DNA from 2 places in the Devosia sp. WQ 349K1 genome. Region 1 is predicted to be linked to the other one. Evidence: riboswitches for the same ligand, from Rfam matches in the RefSeq annotation. Region 1 holds a riboswitch; the other holds the start of a gene.
The links. Region 1 has a riboswitch for ZMP and ZTP ahead of glyA (serine hydroxymethyltransferase). Riboswitches for the same ligand answer to the same signal wherever they lie in the genome.
Positions count from the first base shown of each region.

Region 2: linked by a shared signal. The riboswitch ahead of JHL21_RS05935 (DJ-1/PfpI family protein) and the one ahead of glyA (serine hydroxymethyltransferase) in region 1 are both predicted to bind ZMP and ZTP.

Region 1 is NZ_JAENGO010000007.1:54,667-61,491, forward strand. Features, by position in the region: gene JHL21_RS14255 (murein L,D-transpeptidase) at 1-654, shown strand, start outside; gene JHL21_RS14260 (hypothetical protein) at 847-1,059, shown strand; gene JHL21_RS14265 (DUF6161 domain-containing protein) at 1,067-2,206, opposite strand; ZMP/ZTP riboswitch at 2,319-2,401, shown strand; gene glyA (serine hydroxymethyltransferase) at 2,521-3,810, shown strand; gene nrdR (transcriptional regulator NrdR) at 3,826-4,302, shown strand; gene nusB (transcription antitermination factor NusB) at 4,323-4,805, shown strand; gene JHL21_RS14285 (acyltransferase) at 4,899-5,885, shown strand; gene JHL21_RS14290 (outer membrane protein assembly factor BamE) at 5,906-6,343, opposite strand; gene JHL21_RS14295 (ubiquinol-cytochrome C chaperone family protein) at 6,511-6,825, shown strand, end outside.
Region 2 is NZ_JAENGO010000002.1:149,317-156,141, reverse strand. Features, by position in the region: gene mmsA (multiple monosaccharide ABC transporter ATP-binding protein) at 1-492, shown strand, start outside; gene mmsB (multiple monosaccharide ABC transporter permease) at 489-1,763, shown strand; ZMP/ZTP riboswitch at 2,132-2,211, shown strand; gene JHL21_RS05935 (DJ-1/PfpI family protein) at 2,228-2,908, shown strand; gene JHL21_RS05930 (GFA family protein) at 2,905-3,285, opposite strand; gene JHL21_RS05925 (DNA helicase) at 3,295-3,996, opposite strand; gene JHL21_RS05920 (NAD(P)-dependent oxidoreductase) at 4,211-5,221, shown strand; gene JHL21_RS05915 (alpha/beta fold hydrolase) at 5,225-6,067, opposite strand; gene JHL21_RS05910 (efflux RND transporter permease subunit) at 6,128-6,825, opposite strand, start outside.

The DNA.
Region 1 (6,825 bases):
GCGGTGAACGAAGGTGCGGTGGAACAACGCCACACCGCCGTCGTCGGTCGTGCCGACCGCGCTACGCCGATCATGGCCTCGAACATTCATCAGGTGAACTTCAACCCATACTGGCATGTGCCTAAGTCATTGATCCGTCAGGATCTGACCAAGTATATGATGGAAAATTCCAACTACCTCGCAGAGCAGAATATTTTCATTTACGACGGCAGCACTAAGATCGATCCGCAGACGATCAACTGGTCCAATATCTCCGATCGTGAAGTGAACTATATGTACCGTCAGGAGCCGGGCGCGGCGAACTCGATGGGTCACTGCAAGATTAATTTCTACAACCCTTACGATTGTTATCTGCACGACACCCCTGGCAAGGAATTGTTCGGCGAGAACGCGCGTTTCCACTCTTCGGGCTGCGTGCGCGTTAACAACGTCAACCAGATGGTCAATTGGCTCCTACGTGACAATGGCGACTGGGATCAGAACAAGGTCGACTCGACCTTTGAAGCGCTGACCCGTCTCGACGTTGAAGTGAAGGCGCGTGTTCCAATCCACACCACCTACATCACCGCTTGGGCCAATCGTCAGGGCACAGTCAGCTTCCGTGATGACGTCTACAAGTTTGACGAACAGGGCAAAGTCAGCTTCCAAGCGTAAACGCTCTGGCTTTACAGGTTTTAAAGGCTCCGCTTCGGCGGGGCCTTTTTGCTATTGGGTGGCCGGCGTGGCGTTGCTCGGGCCAAGACAGGCAAACAAAGCGGGGAAGGGGAGCCTGCTGGTTAGCGCCCCATGTTACGACACTCGTAAATGTGCTAACATGGCGATAGAGCGCTGTTTTTGGAGGCCAATATGGAAGGCGAGGTGTTTTTCGAGTTCGTTCAGCTTGGTCAGCAGATGCGCGTCGCCGCGATTGACGTCGACAGCGGCACTGAGGTGATCGTCATCGCTCCAGTCAATACGGCGCGCGGACATATGCAGCAGCTTGCCCTAGCAAAACTCCGTAAAAAGCTGGCCGAGACCCAACCTACGCCCCCTTCAGGCACATTCGGCAAATACGCCTGAGTTCCTGCTACGGCTTTTTGCCGTTGATGAGATCAAAGACACCCATCGGCGGCCCATCATCCTGAGTGCTTGATGGTGCAGGGCGGAACAGTGCGTTTAGTATTAGTGCTCGTTCCTCTTTTGTAATCTTGCTGTTGGGGTCGTTCACCAAGCCTAGGTAAGTCATCGTCATAACGTGACGATAGCTAGCATCGTCAGCAATCGCTCGGTTCGTGAGAAACAAGCGACTAACCTGTTTGAGTAGCCACGCGTAACCGAGAACCGGAACCAATATCACTGCCATTAAGCCGAAGGGTATTCCGGTGGTTGAGTTGGTCATGGAACTGATCGTTTCCCAAAGCATCGAAGCTGCAAATACGGAAATGCCAATTCCGATTACGACTAATGCTAAGAATACTCCATAAAACCATCGACTTGCTGCGCGTGCATCGTTGGCTTTGTCGGCCCAGAATTTCGCAGGTGCCTCCAAACCAAGCTTCGTGTGGTACACTTCGTGAAGCGCGGAGATTTCGGCTTTTTGCTCGCTAATCCACTTCACTAGTTCGGTTTGCTGTGCGGCTATGCTCGTCGATGCAGCTTTTTTCGTGGCTTCAATGTCGCTTACGAGTTTCCCGAAACGGCTTCCGATGTCCAATAAGTAGAAGTCTTGCTGGTTGAATGCGTTAGGAATTCTGTCGAGAGTGAGGCTGCTGTAGAGTTGGATTTCTACAGCGGTATTGGCGCTAGCGAGTTCGTCTTTTTCGGGTAGCCATTTTTTCGCTGTTAGGGCTTCGAGGGCTAGTAGAATCCCCAAAGGAGCGGCGTAGATAAGTTCCTTAATGGTTTTTCCAAAATGGCCATGAAGTACAGCAATTTGACGAGAGCTTACTAACTCATCTAATATTTTGGGAAGGTCTGTCTCGCGTGCTCCTCCGATAGAGCTGTAAAACCTGTGATAAGCGGAGAAAAGAGTCTCGTACCGGAGGAGAGTATCGTCGGCTAGGGGGGACCTTTGGTGCAATGTGCGGACACGCGCGTGAAGCGCATCCCATAACTCCAGCTCTCGCTCAATCCATTGGCGGGGGGACGTCCAATGTAGAAGGCTGTCGTTCGAGTTATCTGCATGAGGAGGCGGGGCATCCTGGACGTGTTCGGCGTTGTCAGTCATCACTGGTGTGCTCCCTAGTTACTGTCATTTAAGGATCTTCATCGCTGTGGGGCAAGATGCTGCTCTGCACATTCATCCCTCTTCCCCTTCGCCCCGTTTTGCGGCATAAGGCTCTGGTTCGTGCGACTGGCGAGGAAAGATGGGGAACCATCGGGGAGCGCGGACCTTGTTGAGCCGCTCGCCTGGGCACCCATTCGCAAATAGGGGAGCCCTATGGACCCTTTGCACATCGTCCGGCCTTGGAATCGCGCGCTTTCGCGTGATAAAGCCATCGCCAATTCGTCCACTTCGAACTCTTGCGAGGGAACCCTCCGATGAGCGCTGCAAATCTGTTTCCAAACTTCTTCACCAATTCCGTTGCCGAGACCGACCCGGAACTCGCCGCAGCAATGGGTCAGGAACTCGGCCGTCAACAGCATGAAATCGAACTGATCGCGTCCGAGAACATTGTCTCGCGCGCTGTGCTCGAAGCACAGGGTTCGGTGCTGACCAACAAGTACGCCGAAGGCTATCCCGGCAAGCGCTACTATGGCGGTTGCGAATATGTGGACGTGGCGGAAAGCCTTGCCATCGAACGCGCAAAGCAGCTGTTCGGCGTTGAATACGCCAACGTGCAGCCGAACTCCGGTTCGCAGGCGAACCAGGGCGTCTATCAGGCGCTGGTACAGCCAGGCGATACCATTCTGGGCATGTCGCTCGACGCTGGTGGTCACCTGACCCATGGCGCCAAGCCAAACCAGTCTGGCAAGTGGTTCAACGCTATTCAGTACGGCCTGCGTCAGCAGGACGGCTATGTCGACATGGATCAGGTGCGTGCGCTGGCGCGTGAGCACAAGCCAAAGATGATCGTCGCAGGCTTCTCGGCCTATTCGCGCGTCATGGACTGGGCTGAATTCCGCGCAATCGCTGACGAAGTCGGCGCGCTGCTTTTCGTCGATATGGCGCACGTTGCAGGCCTCGTGGCCGGTGGCCAGTACCCAAGCCCATTCCCACATGCGCACGTCGCGACCACCACCACCCACAAGACCCTGCGCGGCCCACGCGGTGGTCTGATCCTGACCAATGACGAAGCGATCGCGAAGAAGATCAATTCGGCCATTTTCCCAGGCATTCAGGGCGGCCCGCTGATGCATGTGATTGCCGGTAAGGCAGTTGCGTTCAAGGAAGCTCTGCAGCCTGAATTCAAGCAGTACGCGGCGCAAGTTGTTGCTAACGCTAAGGTGCTGGCTGATACCCTCGTAAAGGGTGGTGTCGAGATCGTCTCCGGCGGTACGGACAACCACTTGATGCTGGTTGACCTTCGTCCGAAGGGCCTGACCGGCAAGGCAACAGAAGCTGCCCTCGGCCGCGCTTACATCACCTGCAATAAGAACGCTGTGCCGTTCGATCCTGAAAAGCCAGCGATCACCTCGGGCATTCGTCTCGGCACTCCAGCGGGCACGACCCGTGGTTTTGGCGAAGCTGAATTCCGCGAAGTTGGTGAGCTGATTATCGAAGTTCTCGATGGTCTCAAGACCAACGGCGAAGACAACAACGGCGCTGTAGAAGCGGCTGTGCGCGAGAAGGTGAAAGCCCTGACCGCACGCTTCCCGATCTACAGCTAATAGAGGTTACGGCCCATGCGCTGCCCCTATTGCAGCAATGACGACACGCAGGTGAAGGATAGCCGCCCGACTGAAGATTCGGGCGCTATTCGGCGTCGCCGCGTGTGCAACGCTTGCGGGGGGCGTTTTACGACCTTCGAGCGCGTGCAGCTTCGTGACCTGACTGTCGTGAAAAAGAGCGGACGAAAAGTCCCGTTTGATCGGGATAAACTCGCCCGCTCTGTTAACACGGCCTTGCGTAAGCGCGCTGTAGAACCAGAGCGCGCAGAGCGCATGATCTCCGGTATCGTTCGCCAGCTGGAAAGCTTGGGCGATATGGAGGTCACCTCTGACCAAATTGGCGAATATGTGATGGAAGGGCTCAAAGGGCTCGACGATGTCGCATTTGTTCGCTTCGCGAGTGTGTATAAGAACTTCTCTGCGGCGGACGACTTCCGTAACTTCCTAGCCGAACTTGCTCAGGACAAAACCGTCCTGAGTGAAGATGACTGATAGAACCGATTGAACAGCCGATGACCGACCATCCAAAACGTGATCCCGGCGCTGTGCGCCCCGCTAATCAGCGTGGTGCTGCGCGCCTTGCCGCCGTTCAGGCGCTCTATCAGATGGATATTGGCCGCGCGACGCTGGAAGACACGCTCGCACAGTTCGGCGCCTTCCATCTCGGCCGTGAAATCGAAGGCGAACAGTATCTACCCGCTGACGCCGATTTCTTCCGCCAGATCGTGTCCGGCGTTGCTAAGCATCAGCTCCAAGTTGACCCGACGGTCGACAAAGCGCTGGCAGAAGGCTGGCCAATTGGGCGTGTAGACGCGACCCTGCGCGCTATTTTACGCGCTGCTGCGTTTGAGTTGCTGTTCCGCAAGGATATTCCGGCACGCGTCGTCATCACTGAATATGTTGATGTTGCACGCGCGTTCTATGAGGACGATGCAGCGGGCCTCGTGAATGGCGCTCTCGACAAGATTGCCCGCGACGCCGGTTCCGAGCTCTAAGAGCGCCAAAATCAAGAATTCAAAATGCCCGGAGAAATCCGGGTATTTTTTTGTTCTGCGATCGCCCTATCCTGACCGTTGGGAGGGTAGAGGATGGGACAGACAACCGTAAACAGACATGCGGGGGCGGATTTACTGCGCCTCGTCGCCTTCTGCGCCGTTGTTTGCATCCATGCCTACGGGGCGTTTCCCGAAGGCGATCCGATGCGCGACATCCTGCGCGACCTGTCGCGCTTCGCCGTGCCAAGCTTTTTCATCCTTGCCGGATTTTTCAGCGCCACAAACGCTCCTGTTCGCAAACTCTGGCAGCGTATTGCATGGCCGCTCTTGTTCTGGCTCGCGTTCTATAATGTGCGCCCCGGTGCCTATGTGGGCGACCCTGTCGTGCTCGTGGAACGGGTTCTGCTCGTCGCGTGGACCGGAGGGGCCGGATATCATCTGTGGTACTTGCCGGCCTTGCTCGTCGGCGGGTCGATCGTATTCGCTGGTCTGTCGAGCATGGGCTTTGCCGCAACCGCGGTACTGACGACTGTTTTACACGCAACGGGCATGTTGCTAGGTGTATATAGCGCGCTGCTGACTGGCGAAGTTTTTCCCATCTATTGGATGCGCAGCGGACTGTTCTTCGCGCCGCTATTCTTCCTGATTGGTGTCAGCCTGAAGCGCGATCCAAGGTGGATGCAGCTCTCGACACGCTGGTGGCTCCTCGTGAGTCTTCTGGGGCTCGTGCTGCACTTGGTTGAGAAGTACAGGCTCCGAGGGGCAAGTTTCTCGGACAACGAGTACTCAATTGGCACGCTGTTCTGGGCCGTGGGGGTAGGCGTTGTATTCCTACGTATCAGTAGGCCGACTTCGCCCATTCTGTCGGCACTCGCGCAAGCCAGTTTCGGAGCCTATCTGGTCCACGTCTTCATCCTGAGACGGGTTGAGGACTACTTCCCGCACTGGACTCCATACACGCAGATTATAGTGGTGATCGTGGTGTCGTTAGGCCTTGCAACGGCCTATCGATACGGCCTCACTTGGGCACAATCACAGCGGCCAAGAAAACAAAAAAGCCTCAGAAAATCCGAGGCTTAAATTCGTTTCTGGAATCAGAATTAGAACGAGGAGAGGATCGAGTCGATGAAGGTCGCATCCTGACCGAAAGATGGGGTGCGGCGGGTTTCGATGTCGACCGCGCGGCCATCCTGTAGCGAGTAGACAGCGCGCTCGCTGACTTTCTTGCTCTTGTCGAAATAGACCGCCAGAACCGTACGTTCCTTGATCTGCGTGAAGCCAAACGAGGTTTGGTTCACCTTGGTCTCGACATAGTACCAAGCGGTCTGGTCACCGAATGTGTTGGTCGACTGCGGCGACCCCAGAACCAACTGTACCGTCTGCTGACTTTGACCCGGACGGATCTGCTGCAGCGCAGTGCTTGGGATGACGTACCCTTGGGTGCGCTGTGTCACCAGAGCAGTGCTGCTACTGCAACCAGCTAGCGCAACGGCCAGAATGGTCGCGACAACGGAGGCTTTTGCAAGACGCAGGCTCATAGTTTGACTTTCCCAATGGCTCTCGACTATAGGCGGTTGTAACGAGGCGCGTGCCTTTTGTGGCCGCCGGAATGTGTAGCTGTCAACTTAGCTTTCTGGCAAGCTGACAGTGGTCCGGCACCCCAATCTGCCTGTGTTTGACCCATACCGACGCCGAGCGCAATCCCATGATTATGTCCTTGTTTCGCAAGAACTCCGCTACAGAGCCAGTTTATGCGATTTATAACGCCATTGTGGCGCAATCCCGGCAGCCTGTTTTCTATGCCGAATGGGGTGTAGCTGACACAGTTACGGGCCGTTTCGACATGATCAGCCTGCACATGGCCCTGCTTTTCCGCCGTCTGCGCGCGGGCGGCGAATCTGACAAGGCGTTTAGCCAGGCCGTATTCGATCTCTTCTTTAAGGATATGGATCGCTCGCTGCGCGAAATGGGCGTGACGGATATCGGTATACCGAAAAAAATTCAGAAGATGGGGAACATC
Region 2 (6,825 bases), on a different contig from region 1:
CGCAAAACCTATGGTCTCAACCTCATCGATCATATCAAGAACAACACCACGATTGCCAATTTGACGGGCGTTTCTCGCCTCGGGGTGATTGACGATCTGGCCGAGCTGGACGCGGCCAATGACTATCGCAAGAAAACCAATATCCGCTCCTCGAGCGTCTATCAGGTGACGGGTAATCTTTCGGGCGGCAACCAGCAAAAGGTTGTGCTGTCCAAATGGCTTTTCGCCAATCCAGACGTGCTGATTTTGGATGAGCCGACCCGCGGCATCGACGTGGGCGCGAAATATGAAATCTACACCATTATCAACCAGCTGGCGTCACAGGGGAAAGCTATCCTCGTGATCTCTTCGGAAATGCCCGAACTGCTGGGGATCACGGACCGCCTCTACGTGATGAATGAAGGCCGCATCGTTGGCGAAATGCCGACCAGCGAAGCCAGCCAAGAAAAGATCATGCGCTCTATCGTGCGCGCCGAAGGAAAAGCATCATGACCACAGACACCGCACCAACTGGAGCTGCAGCGCCTGCACAGGGCCAAGAGCTGACCCTCGTCGGAGCATTGAAGGCCAATATGCGGGACTACGGCCTGCTGCTGGCGCTGATCCTGATCATGCTTTTCTTCCAATATTTCACCAATGGCGTGCTGTTTAAGCCGGTGAATTTGACCAATATTATCCTGCAGAACAGCTATATCATCGTGATGGCGCTGGGCATGTTGCTGGTGATCGTCGCGGGCCATATCGATCTTTCGGTCGGCTCAGTCTCAGGTTTTGTCGGGGCTTTGGCGGCGATGCTGATGGTGGGGTGGAAGTTCCCGCCAGAGTTGGCATTCCTCGCGAATCCGATTGTTGCCGGGGCGATCTGTCTGGTTGTCGGTGCCGCTATCGGCGCGGCACAGGGCTATATTATTGCCTATCACCGCGTTCCGGCATTTATCGTGACGCTGGCGGGCATGCTGATCTTTAAGGGCCTGTCGCTGGCCATTCTCGCGGGTAAGTCGGTTGGTCCGTTCCCTGCAGAATTCCAGATGCTGTCGGCTGGTTTTATCCCTGACTTGATTGGGCCTTTGACCACGCCATTTATCGCCGAGAACGGCAAGCCGGTTGTGCTGCACACCACCACTATGGTGATCGCAATCGTGGCTATTGTGGCGATGATGTTCTTCAGTCTGCGCACGCGGTCGCGTCGCATTGCGCGCGGCTATGTGGTTGAACCCTTTAGCCTCTTCATCATCAAGAACGTGGTGATCGCGGCGCTGGTGCTGTTCTTCGCCTATATGCTGGCGTCCTATCGCGGCCTGCCAAACGTGCTAGTGGTTATGGGTATCCTGATCGCGGGCTTTGTATTCCTGACCAAGAAGATGACCTTTGGTCGTCGTATTTATGCGATTGGCGGCAATCTCAAGGCCGCAGCGCTTTCGGGCATCAAGACCGAACGCACCACCTTCTATATCTTTGCAATCATGGGCGCTTTGGCGGCTCTGGCCGGCATGATCTATGCTGCGCGTCTCAACTCGGCGACGCCGAAGGCGGGGCAGGGGCTGGAGCTCGACGTGATCGCGGCGGTGTTCATCGGCGGCGCTTCGGCGCTGGGTGGTGTCGGTCAGGTGGCGGGCGCGGTGATTGGTGCCTTCATCATGGGCGTGATGAATAACGGCATGTCGATCATGGGCGTGAACATCGATTGGCAGCAGATGATCAAGGGCGTGGTGCTGCTCGCAGCGGTGTTCTTCGATCTCTACAACAAGAACCGCTCGGCCTGATTTTAGCTGGCGGCGAAGCGTTAGAAACCGGGGCGAGAGTCCCGGTTTTTCGTTGAGTTTTTGGCTGTGGCGTCCATTGGCCTCGATGTGGCTTTTGGCTGGCACTTTTGGGCACGTGGCTGGGCGGCAAGTGGGCGCAAAAAGGCCTCGCGTGGCATGCGTTCATGCCGAAAGATGAGCGATTGCAAACTCGTTTCGGGCGTGACTTTGAGGAGGGGTAATGGGCGCTAGTGTTGTTGAAATGGCGCGGGGACCAGAATAGGGGCTGCAGGGAGCGAGGGGATAGCTTGGTGTCGCCGAGAGTGGCGATGCGCGACGGACGCACAGGCAGTTTTTGTTTGCGCAGTGGTTGGGATGGTGCAACTCTGAAGCCGTTGCGTGACTGGCGAAACGATGGATCACCATCAGGGAGCGCGACCGGGAAACGCCGTTCGCCTGGGCAAATCTTTGGAGGAGGATTTGCCATGCATATCACTATGCTCATTTACCCCGGACTGACCCAGCTCGATCTGACTGGACCATTTGAAGTTTTTGCACGCGTTCCGGGCGTCACCATTGATCTCGTTTGGAAAGATTTGGAGCCGCTGCGGTGCGGCTCTGGACTGACGCTGACGCCGACCGCGACTTTCGCCGATTGCCAGCGCACCGATGTGTTGTTCGTGCCCGGCGGGCCGGGACAATTGGCGCTGATGTATGACGATACGGTGTTGGCGTTTCTGCGCGAACGCGCGGAAAAAGCGCAATATGTCACCTCGGTTTGCACGGGGTCATTGGTCTTGGCGGCGGCGGGCCTGCTCATGGGCTATCGAGCAACGTGCCATTGGCTGTCACTGGATCAGCTCGCGCTGATGGGCGCTGATCCGGTGGCGGAGCGTGTCGTGACTGACCGCAATCGCATTACCGGCGCGGGTGTAACATCGGGGATCGACTTCGCTCTGGCGTTTGTGGCGCGGGTGTTTGGCGAGGACCGCGCGCGCATTATCCAACTCGGCATGGAATATGATCCCGCGCCGCCCCTGTCCGGAGGTTCGCCAAAGACAGCGCAGAGAGCGGACGTTGAGGCGATCATTGAAAGTGCGGCGCCATTTCAGCAGAGACGCGAAGAGGCCGCGCGCAAAGCCGGGGCGCGGCTTGGGGCGCGTTAGTGTTGGTTTTGAGGGAGGCCGTCGGTGATGTCGTAGTAGTCGCCTTTTTCGGCGGTGAAGATGTGTTGCGCCAGTTTGGTGTGGGTAGGGCCGTCAAAGGCACCCATGAAGATGCCGATCCAACCGAGATGGACGGGATCAAAGAACAGGGCTGAACCGCAGGTGCCGCAAAAGCCGCGACGGACTTTTTCCGAGGAGTGATACCAGCGCAAATTCTCCTCGCCCGTCACGCTGAGGGCGGATTTGGGCACATCGGTTCCTGCCTCAAAATGCCCTGTCTGCTTGCGGCACTGAATGCAGTGGCAGGCGGTGGGCGGGGCGAGGGGCGCTGAGACTGAAAACTGGATAGCGCCGCAGAGGCAGGAGCCTTTGTGCATGGTTTCCCCCTAGGGCTGGACCGTCTGGAAGGTGACGGAGCCCTTGTTCAAAAAGGCTCCCACGCTGAAGAGGTGCGGTGCGATTGGGTTGGGCAGGCGCAGATCATCGATGTCGGGAAAGCGTTTGTCGCTATCGTCAAAGGCGCGGTCGATCTGGCTGATGAGGCAGATGATGGCGCTGTGATCTTGCGCTGCGGTTTTGAGTATTTCCAATTGCGTGCCCAGATCGGGCTTGCTGCGCTGGTGATCAAGGGCCTGCATATAGTCGATGAGGATAAACGAAGGGCGACCGGCTTGGGCGAGGTCGTCAGCAATGGTCTGAGCGCTCACCTCGTCCGAGCAGTTCAGCGCAATGGCGTCGTCCGCGTCCTCAGTGGTGAGGTGATTGCGCAATTCGGCTTCGGTAAACTCAAAGCTATAAATTTTGGTCCAGAGCCCGGCGCGCGCTGCGAGGCGGGACAGGTCTAGGGCGAAGCGGGTTTTGCCTTGGTTGCGGCGTGCCGCAATAAGGGTCAGGTCGCCCGGTGACATCAGCGCAAAAAATTGCTCAGGCGGCGTGAGCTGCGGGTTTTGGGCGATCAATAAGGACCAGCGGGCAAAACCGTTTTGTTGGGCAATGGTGTCGAGTGCCACATGCAAGGGAACTGCGTTGTCACGCGACATCGCCTTGGCTTGGCGACGCAGGCGAGAGACGGATTGGGTAAGCTTCATGGTCAAACCTCATGGCTAGAGCGAATGAAGCAACCCCTCCTTATGCAACCGCTCGAGCGATGTGTTTGCTCAAAATTGCGGCCCTACAGGTGACTGCTTACCCATTGGAGGGGGGCGGCATGGGCTTATGCCGTGCACGAAGATTAGCGGGAAGCTCTCGATTTTGCAAAGGGGGCGGACTCGTGGTCGAGTGGCGAGAGATGGGGAGCGGCTAATGCGCAAAGCAGTGGTGATCGGGGGGACGGGGCAGATCGGGCGGCGCGTAGCGGCGGACTTGGCCAAAGATGGCTATGCGGTAAGCGTGACCCATCGCGGCGGGCATGGATTTCCGCAAGAACTGAGGGCGATTGGGGTGACAGCGGTGGTGCATGATCGGTCGCGTGAGCCGCTTGCTCCGGTGATCGCGGGGGCAGATCTGGTTGTAGATGCCATCGCCTTTGGCCCCGAGCATGGCCGCCAGCTTTTGGCAGCGCGGCACGACGTCGGCAGATTTGTGGTCATCTCCTCGGCGAGTGTTTATTGCGACGCGCAGGGGCGTTCACTCGATGAGGCACAGGAAAACGGATTTCCTGATCTGCCCGAGGCAATGGTCGAAAGCCAGAGCGTGTTGTCGCCGGGTGATGAGAATTACTCCACGCGCAAAGTGGCGTTGGAGCATGTGTTGCTTGGGGCGCAGGACGCCCGCGTGACGATTTTGCGCCCCTGCGCCATCCATGGGGTCGGCTCGGTCAATCCGCGCGAATGGTGGCTGGTGAAACGTCTGCTCGATGGGCGAACGCGAGTGCCATTGGCCTTTGCTGGGAAGAGCCGATTTCACACGACATCAGTCGACAATATTTCGGCAGTGGTGCGGTTGGTGGCGCTAGGGGATGCACCGCGTATTCTCAATGTTGGCGATGCCGCCTGTTTGAGCGTGCAGGAGATTGGCGCTGTGATCGCGCAGGCGCTGGGGAGCGCGGTGGAGTTTGTTGACTCTGGTGACGACTATCCGAGTACCATCGGGGGGACGCCTTGGTCGGTGCCAGCGCCTTTTATGATTGATAGCGGCGCGGCGATTGCCATCGGTTACCAGCCAAAGAGCTATGCTGAGAGTATTGGGCCGGTGATCACGTGGCTGGCGCATCTGCATCAGGCGGGTGGCTGGGAAACCATGTTCCCAGCCTTTGCCAAGGCAGAGCACAACCCGTTCGACTACGCGGCCGAGGATGCGTTTCTCGCGGCCTAGCGCCTAACCATTTTCACGCACGTGGGTGGTGATGGCGGTGAGGAGGGTTGGGAAGGCGTGGGTGGGGAGTTCGTGGCCGGTGTTGGCCAGAACGGTGAGTTTGGCGTGGGGGATGTGATGGGCGAGGGCTTCGCCGTTGGGAAGGGGGAGGAGCGGATCAAGCTTGCCGTGAATGACCAGCGTGGGGAGGGCGATGCGCTTATAGGCACCGGTCCAATCGCGCGCCGTGGTAAGGCTGGCGTGGTTGAACATGGAAGGCACGGACGGCGCGTAATCGAGGAGGCGTTCGACATCGGCGCGGGCGAGCGCTGGATCGAAGGGGGCTTTGCCGGTTGAGAGGCGCTGGATTTCGACGAGGAAGGCGATGACGTCTTCCCGGGTGGACCAGTCGAGGTCTGCAAGGCCGCCGAAATGGGCAAAAAATTCGGGCGGCAAGGTGGGCAGTTCGGCTCCATCCCAGCCGAGAGGTTCGGCGGCGATGAGGGTGATGGACGCCAGCTCTGGTGGGGGATTGGTGGCGATCATCTGGGTGATGAAACCGCCCAAGGACATGCCGACGAGATGATAGCGCGTGAGCTTAAAAGCGCGGGCGATGGCGAGGACGTCGGTGACGAGGTCTTCGACTGTGTCGGCAGTGGTGCCGAAGGGGCGGGATGTGGAGCGACCGGTGTCGCGGTGGTCAAAGCGGATGACGTAATGACCGGAGGCTGCCAGCCCTTCACACATTGCATCGGGCCAGCCGAGCTTGGAGGTGGTGGCGCCCATGACGAGCAGGATGGCCGGATGGTCGGGAGACCCGAAACTTTCAGTTTCGAGCGTGATGGCGCCGTTTTGGACGGATAGCATGCGGCCTCCTTGCTTTGGGGCGTCTACGGTTGCCCATAAACGCCCCTAAGGCAAGAAGGGTTACTCTGCCGGAGTGGGCTCCGGCAGATCATTGGCTTCGTCCAGCTCGCGCTCAAGACGGGCTTCTTCTTCAACCTTTGGCTTGGAGAAGCGAGCGAGAAGCTTATAGGCGACCGGGGTGAGGTAAAGCGTGGCGACCGATGCGATAGAGAGGCCGCCAACGATGACCCAACCCAAGGCCGCACGGGCTTCGGCACCAGCACCAGTGGCCACGACCAAAGGAACGCCGCCCAAAATGGTGGCGATCATGGTCATGAGAACGGGGCGCAGGCGGATGTTGGAGGCTTCTTCGATCGCCTCGTTGACCGACATGCCACGATCTCGCAGCTGATTGGCGAACTCGACAATAAGAATGCCGTTTTTCGCCATGATGCCGACAATCAGCACCAGACCGATCTGTGCGAAGATGTTTGACGAGCCGCCAGTGAGCTGAATGGAGTAGATGCCAGCAGCGACGCCGAGCGGCACGGTGGTCATGACGATGATCGCGCTCCAGAAGCTTTCGAACTGCGCGGCCAGCACCAGAAGGATGATGATCAGCGCAAAGCCGAAGGTGAGGGCGAGAGCGTTGTTCGCCTGACCCAAGGTTTTGGCTTCTGCCATCGGCAGGATCGACTGGCCGTTTTCGAGGAGCGGGGTGGCGATGCGCTGGAGCTCGGCATAAGCGTCGCCCATCGCAAGGCCGTCTTCAAGGCTGG